Bernardetia sp. MNP-M8: one gene and its partner. Each later gene encodes a partner of the first gene's protein in a complex. Links are inferred from orthologs where the notes say so. Each region holds a gene or a part of one and is shown on either strand. Other genes may lie near its edges.

Region 1 (3,302 bases):
AGCCATGGCTAATAAAATTAAGTACAAAGCTCTAAGGCATTCTCACAATCAGTCTCATTCTATTAAATCAAATTTATTGAGATTAAAAAAACAGTTTCCCCAACTAATGAAAATTATTTCAAAACAAGACATTGCTAATTACTTAGGAATTACACTTCGCAGCTTTAATAGAATTTTGAAAGAGATTGATAAATAGGTGGAAAGTAAGAATAAAGTGAAGAGTTAATTGTTAATTTGGTTGAATTATGATTTTTTAAATCAACAATAGGATTTATTCTATATAAGCTGTTTTTCCTTCGATAAAAAAATAAAGACTGGTATCATTTTTAGATTATTTATAATAGTAATTATTCTAAATAAGTGGAATAAAGTGCTTAACTTTGTGGTACTTATAGAAAAGTGTATCAAAATGAAAGAAAAACTCATTTTATTTTTGATACAAAACAAAAAAACTTCCAAAAACCAATCTCTGCCGTTGTTGGTGTTTATCCACCAATAACTATTAAAAATATTCAGATTTGAACGACCTTCGAAGATATATCATTCAAGTAGCTATTTTAGTAGTTTTGTTAATTTATGGTTTCCAACTACTTTGGTTGCAAGTCATTTCCGATGATTTTCAACAGCAAGCTCAAAATACTTCTACACGAACAAATATTTTATACCCTCCTCGTGGTCTTGTTTATGATAGAAATGGAAAATTATTGGTTGAAAATAATCCTGTTTTTGATATAGAAATTATAGCAAAAGAGTTTAAATTAGAACCTAATGATACCACTCGTTTGTGTGAGCTTTTGCGTATTTCCTTAGAAGAATTTAGAGATAAGTTACAGAAAGCAAAGCATGGCTTGCAGCGTTATAAGCCTTATCTATTTATAAAACAGATGTCAGTAGAGAATTATGCCAAAATTCAGGATGAACTCTCTGATTATGAAGGTATTTATCCAAATGTAAGAACGATTCGTAAATATCCATACTCTTCTTTCTCTGGTGGTTTGGGATATGTGCGTGAAATCGACCAAAGAATGCTTTCTAAAGACACAGCAGACTATTACCGACGTGGAGATATGCTTGGTATTAGTGGAATAGAGAGAAGCTATGAAAAAGAATTAAGAGGAAAAAGAGGCGTACAGCAGGTTATGTATGACCGTTTGGGAATTGCTAGAGGAGCTTTCAAAGATGGACAATATGACACACTTCCAGAAGCAGGAATGACTCTTCAAACTACAATAGATGCCGAACTTCAAACGTATGGAGAGTATTTGATGCAAAACAAAATTGGTAGTATTGTCGCCCTTGACCCAAAAACGGGTGAAGTATTATCGATGGTTTCTGCACCTACTTTTGATCCAAATTTATTAACAGGAGAAGGAACAGAAGTAGCCAAAAATTATTTAATGCTTTCTCAAGATCCAACAAAACCACTTTATAATCGTGCTTTACAAGCAGCCTATCCCCCTGGTTCTACATTTAAGATTGTACAGGCTCTGATTGGTTTGCAAGATGGTGTTTTAGATACAGTTCATACTTCATTTAGCTGTTCGAAAGAATTGGTAAACTGTCATAATCATCCTTCGCCATTGAATATACATGGTTCTATTCAGCACTCTTGTAATCCATTTTATTATAAATCTTTTATCCGAATCATTCGTCAGCATCGTTCAGAAAATGATAAAGAGGATACTCGTGTTGGTTTGGATAGTTGGCATGACCATGCTTTATCGTTTGGTTTTGGTAGACAGTTAGGTATAGATTTACCTTATGAAAGCAGAGGACTTATTCCCTCAACAGCCTATTATGATAAAATTGCTGAACGTCGTGGGTATGGTTGGAAGTTAGGAAATATATATTCCCTCAGTATTGGACAGGGAGAGATGAGTGCTGTTCCATTACAACTGGCTAATTTTGCAGCTATTCTAGCTAATAGAGGACATTATTACATTCCTCATGTTGTTAGAGCAATAAATGATACTACTTTGGTAGATATAAAATACAGAACAAAGCAAAAAACGACAGTAGATGAAAAATATTTTCCTTATGTTGTTGATGCTATGGCTGATGTAGTTCGTGCAGGAACAGCACGTAGAGCAAGAATAGATGATATTATTGTTTGTGGAAAAACAGGAACAGTTCAGAATCCACACGGAGAAGACCATTCTATTTTTATAGCCTTTGCACCAAAAGATAATCCCAAAATTGCGATAGCTGTTATAGTAGAAAATGCAGGTTTTGGAGGAACATGGGCAGCTCCAATAGCAAGTTTGATGATAGAAAAATATATCAACGATACCATTTCTGATGCAAATGTAAAGTATAAAGAACAGAGAGTTGTAGAACTAAATCTAATAGAACAAGAAAAAATACGATTAGAGAAAGAAGAAGAAAGAAAAAGACAAAAAATGCAAAAAAAGAAGGAGGAAAAACAAGCCATACTCATTACACAAAAGAATAATACTGCTAAAGAAAATACAGAAAAATCTAATATTGTATTAGCAGAAGCAAAAAGAGAAGATGAAGAATAGAATCTGAAAGAATTTTCTTTTTTTTTATAAGATAACCGTATTGAAATAAAATGAATCCACGTTATTTACTACTTTATTTACCTGTTTTTTTTGCTTTTTTAATTCATTCTACAAATCATTCATTAGCTTATTGGACAGCTTGGGGAGGTTCTTTTTGGATATATCTGATTACTTTTACAGGAGTAGTTAAAGAACTTCCAACTGACCGTCCTATCTTAGATCAAGTATTTCGTCCTTTCTTTTTGGTACATCTCATTTTTTCAGGCTATATGGCTGTAACCTCTGTATTCTTTTATTTAGATGCAATGGGTTATTTTTATTTAGATAAAGTAAAAGCAGAAGAATCCTATGTTTATATTTCTACTATTGCATATTGTCAAATTTTATATTGTTTAGGACATGCTGCTTATGTGCATGGACTACTGTTATTTTCAACATATAAAGTTCCCAAATATATTATTAAAGTTTCTTCTCAAACTTCTATATCTAAAATACTCTTTTTAGCGACTTTATTTTTCTTTGTAGGAAGCATTACTTTTAGATTTTTACCTGGAGGGTCACAATTTTTAAGTCAATTTCAACTTTCTATGGCTGTTTTTGCTGTGTTTTCATTTGGATATTCTTTATTAGAGAACGAAAAAAAATATATATTCATAACAGGAATATTATTTTTTTATGGAGAGTTTCAAGCATTAATTTCTGGTTGGAAAGAATTTACAGTTCTTCCTATATTACTTTTAGCAGCTATTTTATGGTCAAACTACAAAAAGATAATCCTAA
Region 2 (3,253 bases), 3.7 Mb from region 1 along the record:
CTATGAAAGTTGTATTGATGAGGGAATTGCACTTTCATTAGATAAGTATAAATTGATAGATTTCTTGAAAAATAAAATGTAGCATACTCTTCAGAGTGTGAAAAAAATGATATGAATAAAATAGACATACAAAAAAACACCAAAAAGTGGTTTGAAGAATGGATTTTGAAATTAAATCTTTGCCCTTTTGCTCATTCTGTTTATGCAAAAAAGGAAATTCGTTTTGAGATAGAAGAAAGTGATAGTTTTGAAAAATGCATACAGAAAGCTGTTTCTGAAATTGAACTTTTACAAGATAATGATAATGAACAAAGTCAAAATTACATAGACACAACACTTTTAGTTTTTCCAAATATTTTTTTTAACCTTTTTGAAAAGATAAATAACGAAGAAAATACGCTGTTCAACGACTTTCTAGACTTTGTTGCTGTATTGGATTTATATTTGGAGCAAAATAACTTAGAAGAAAAATTTCAACTTGTAGCTTTTCATCCCAATTATATTTTTGCAGGGGAAGATATAAATTCAAAAAGTCATTTTACTAATCGCAGTCCTTACCCAATTTTACATATTTTGAGAGAAGAAAGTGTAGAAAATGCAATTATAAATTATAATCAAGTAGAAGCTATACCTCAAAAAAATATAGAAAAATTAGAAAAAATGAAAGATACTGACTTTGAATGGTTAAAATTTTTTTCTTCATAGTTTTCGAAATCCTTAGGGTGTAAATAAACATTCAACTTATCACTAATAGTTAATCATTAATCACTAAAAATGTACGGTTCTTCTTCCTCTTCTCGTTCGCCTTTCTCTCAGTTAGACTGGATGACAATTTTATTGTTTTTTGGACTTCTAACTTGGGGTTGGATTAGTATTTATGCAGCCATTTACGACGCTGAAAAAACCTATACCATTACTCAATTTTTATTTAAGACCAATGCAGGAAAACAAATCGTTTGGATTGGACTAGCAACAATGTTGGCTTTGGTTTTGATGCTTTTAGATGTTCGGCTTTTCGCTTCTGTTTCCCCCTTTTTTTATATTGGAACAATGGCTTTACTGGTCGGAGTTTTACTTTTTGGAAGAGAAGTAGCAGGGTCAAAGTCGTGGTTTGATTTTGGAGGAATTCGCTTTCAACCTGCCGAACTCGCCAAAGTAGGAACAGCTCTGATGATAGCCTTTTTCTTAGGAAATAAACGGGTGAGTGCCGAAAAATGGAAATATATTGGTGTTTTGATGGTCATTATTGGCATTCCTGCCGTTCTTACAATTTTGCAAGGAGATACAGGTTCTGCAATGGTTTTTGCTAGTTTTTTCATCGTTTTTTATCGTGAAGGGTTGCCTTCTTTTATTATGGTGGCTGGTCTTTCTGCTATTTTACTTCTGGTGGCTACACTTGTTATGCTCTCCGATTTGTGGGGATTGATGCAGCGAATTATTGTCATTGGAGGAACAGTTTTACTCTGTATTCAGCTCATAGATTTTTTTAGAAGGCGAGCAGAAGACCGTCCAAAATGGTTTGTTTTTGCAATAGAAATCGGCTTGAATGTTATTCTTTTAACTATTCCTTGGTGGCTTCCTGTTCAAGAGTATCAGTCAGAAGATATTGCTCTTATCAAATCTGAATCTTTCAAACAAAATTTGATGTGGCTAAGTGGTGTTTTTGCTGTTTGGTTATTTATTAAAGGAATTTTTTCAATTACAATAGACAAAAAATACAAACCGATTTGGCTTGTGGGATTTATCGTAATTGCTGCTGTAGCAATTGTAGGAGGACTAGACTTTTTTGTAAAAGATGTTTTGAAAGAATATCAGCGCAAAAGATTAGAAGTTTTAGTCGATCCAACACAAGGAAAACAAGATTTTGGCTGGCAAGTCTATAACTCAAAAAGTGCCATCAGTTCAGGAGGACTAACAGGAAAAGGATTTTTAGAAGGCACACACACAAAACTTAATTATGTACCTGACCAAAGTACCGATTTTATTTATTGTACCATCGGAGAAGAACAAGGCTGGGTAGGAAGTTTTGGTGTTTTAGTGTTGTTTGTTTTGCTATTTTTCAGACTTATTCACGTTGCAGAACGGCAAAAATCAAAGTTTTCTAGGGTGTATGCGTATGGTGTAGTTTCAATTTTGTTTTATCACTTTGTAGTAAATATCGGAATGACAATCGGACTTTTTCCTGTAATTGGTATTCCTTTGCCATTCTTTAGTTATGGAGGTTCGTCGCTATGGGGTTTTACGCTATTACTCTTTATTTTGGTAAAACTAGATATGCACCGTAAAATTGAAGTCAAAATTGATTAAATCAGTTATCAGTCATCAGTCATCAGTTAATTTCAAATACTATTTTTCAGATTGATTGTAAGAAGGTATTTTCAGTCTCTTGTCTTTTCTCTTTATTTCTCTGTGGTTCAAAATGTATTTTTATTCCTCTGTGTTCTCTGCGAACTCTGTGTTTAAAATGTATTCCGTATTTCATTTATAATTTACCATTTATAATTTACCATTGTTAAAAATATCTATAATTACCGTCGTCCGAAATGCAAAAGAACTTTTCCTTCGAACGCTTGAATCTGTCAAAAATCAAACGTACAAAAACATAGAATACGTAGTTGTTGATGGAAACTCTACGGACGGAACAAAAGAAATTATTGAAGAAAATCAAGAATTTATTACCACTTGGATTAGCGAAAAAGACAAAAGCCTTTATGATGCAATGAATAAAGGTCTGAAACTTAGCACAGGAGATTTTGTGTGGTTTCTACACGCAGGAGATACAATTCCAACTCCTCAAACTTTAGAAAATGCGATAAATGATGTTTTGAATAAGGAAACAGACTTTCAAAAAATAGACTTCATTTATGGAAAAGTAAAGATTAAACATTTAGATAATACCTTCACAGATTATCATAAAATTGCTCCCACAGAAAAACAATTAGCAAAAAAAGGATACAAAAATTTCTTAGAAGGAATGGTAATTTGTCATCAAGCAATGCTCGTTCGTAGAGAAATTGCACCTTTGTACGACCTTGATTTTAGATTAGCTGGAGATATAGATTGGTCTATTCGTCTTTTTAAAGAAATAGAAAAACGCAAAACGAATAAACAGGAAATTAGAGTAAAACAAACTGAAATAATAATTGCTCATTTTTTGGCAGGAGGAATTTCCACTTCACAAAAGAAAAAATCATTACAAGAACGTTTCAAAATCTTTCAAAAACATATTGGTTTTTTAGGTGCAGTTTGGCAG

The links.
Region 2: the proteins of mrdA (region 1) and rodA are in contact, whole or in part, in a crystal structure (PDB 6PL5), measured with the Thermus thermophilus proteins. The link is inferred for Bernardetia sp. MNP-M8 from one-to-one orthologs. Residues at the interface, in WP_223903432.1 of Thermus thermophilus: Arg4, Ile5, His6, Leu8, Ala9, Phe12, Ala15, Leu16, Leu19, Gly20, Arg22, Ala23, Trp24, Leu26, Gln27, Val28, Tyr31, Tyr34, Leu36, Leu43, Thr45, Asp47, Lys156, Gln157, Gly158, Ser160, Val184, Leu201, Glu202; in WP_223903423.1 of Thermus thermophilus: Phe161, Val165, Phe168, Val169, Leu172, Pro198, Tyr199, Glu202, Tyr211, Arg212, Asp213, Gln220, Val221, Gln223, Ser224, Ile226, Ala227, Ile228, Gly229, Ser230, Gly266, Phe267, Val270, Leu274, Tyr277, Gly278, Leu281, Phe285, Leu289, Arg297.

Annotation. Positions count from the first base shown.
Region 1 is NZ_CP147012.1:243,524-246,825, reverse strand. Bases 52-3,020 are described here. They hold mrdA (penicillin-binding protein 2), read left to right. Parts: upstream 52-518; coding sequence 519-2,522; downstream 2,523-3,020. Other genes in these bases: V9L04_RS01030 (hypothetical protein), read left to right, coding at 2,573-3,020; V9L04_RS01040 (Crp/Fnr family transcriptional regulator), read left to right, coding at 52-196. In the rest of the region: more of V9L04_RS01040, read left to right, coding at 1-51; more of V9L04_RS01030, read left to right, coding at 3,021-3,302. UniProt on the Escherichia coli protein: Catalyzes cross-linking of the peptidoglycan cell wall. Responsible for the determination of the rod shape of the cell. Is probably required for lateral peptidoglycan synthesis and maintenance of the correct diameter during lateral and centripetal growth.
Region 2 is NZ_CP147012.1:3,939,969-3,943,221, forward strand. What follows is about bases 121-3,040. They hold rodA (rod shape-determining protein RodA), read left to right. Parts: upstream 121-774; coding sequence 775-2,307; downstream 2,308-3,040. Other genes in these bases: V9L04_RS16040 (DUF1415 domain-containing protein), read left to right, coding at 121-705; V9L04_RS16050 (glycosyltransferase family 2 protein), read left to right, coding at 2,510-3,040. In the rest of the region: V9L04_RS16035 (hypothetical protein), read left to right, coding at 1-82; more of V9L04_RS16040, read left to right, coding at 112-120; more of V9L04_RS16050, read left to right, coding at 3,041-3,253. UniProt on the Escherichia coli protein: Peptidoglycan polymerase that is essential for cell wall elongation. Also required for the maintenance of the rod cell shape. Functions probably in conjunction with the penicillin-binding protein 2 (mrdA).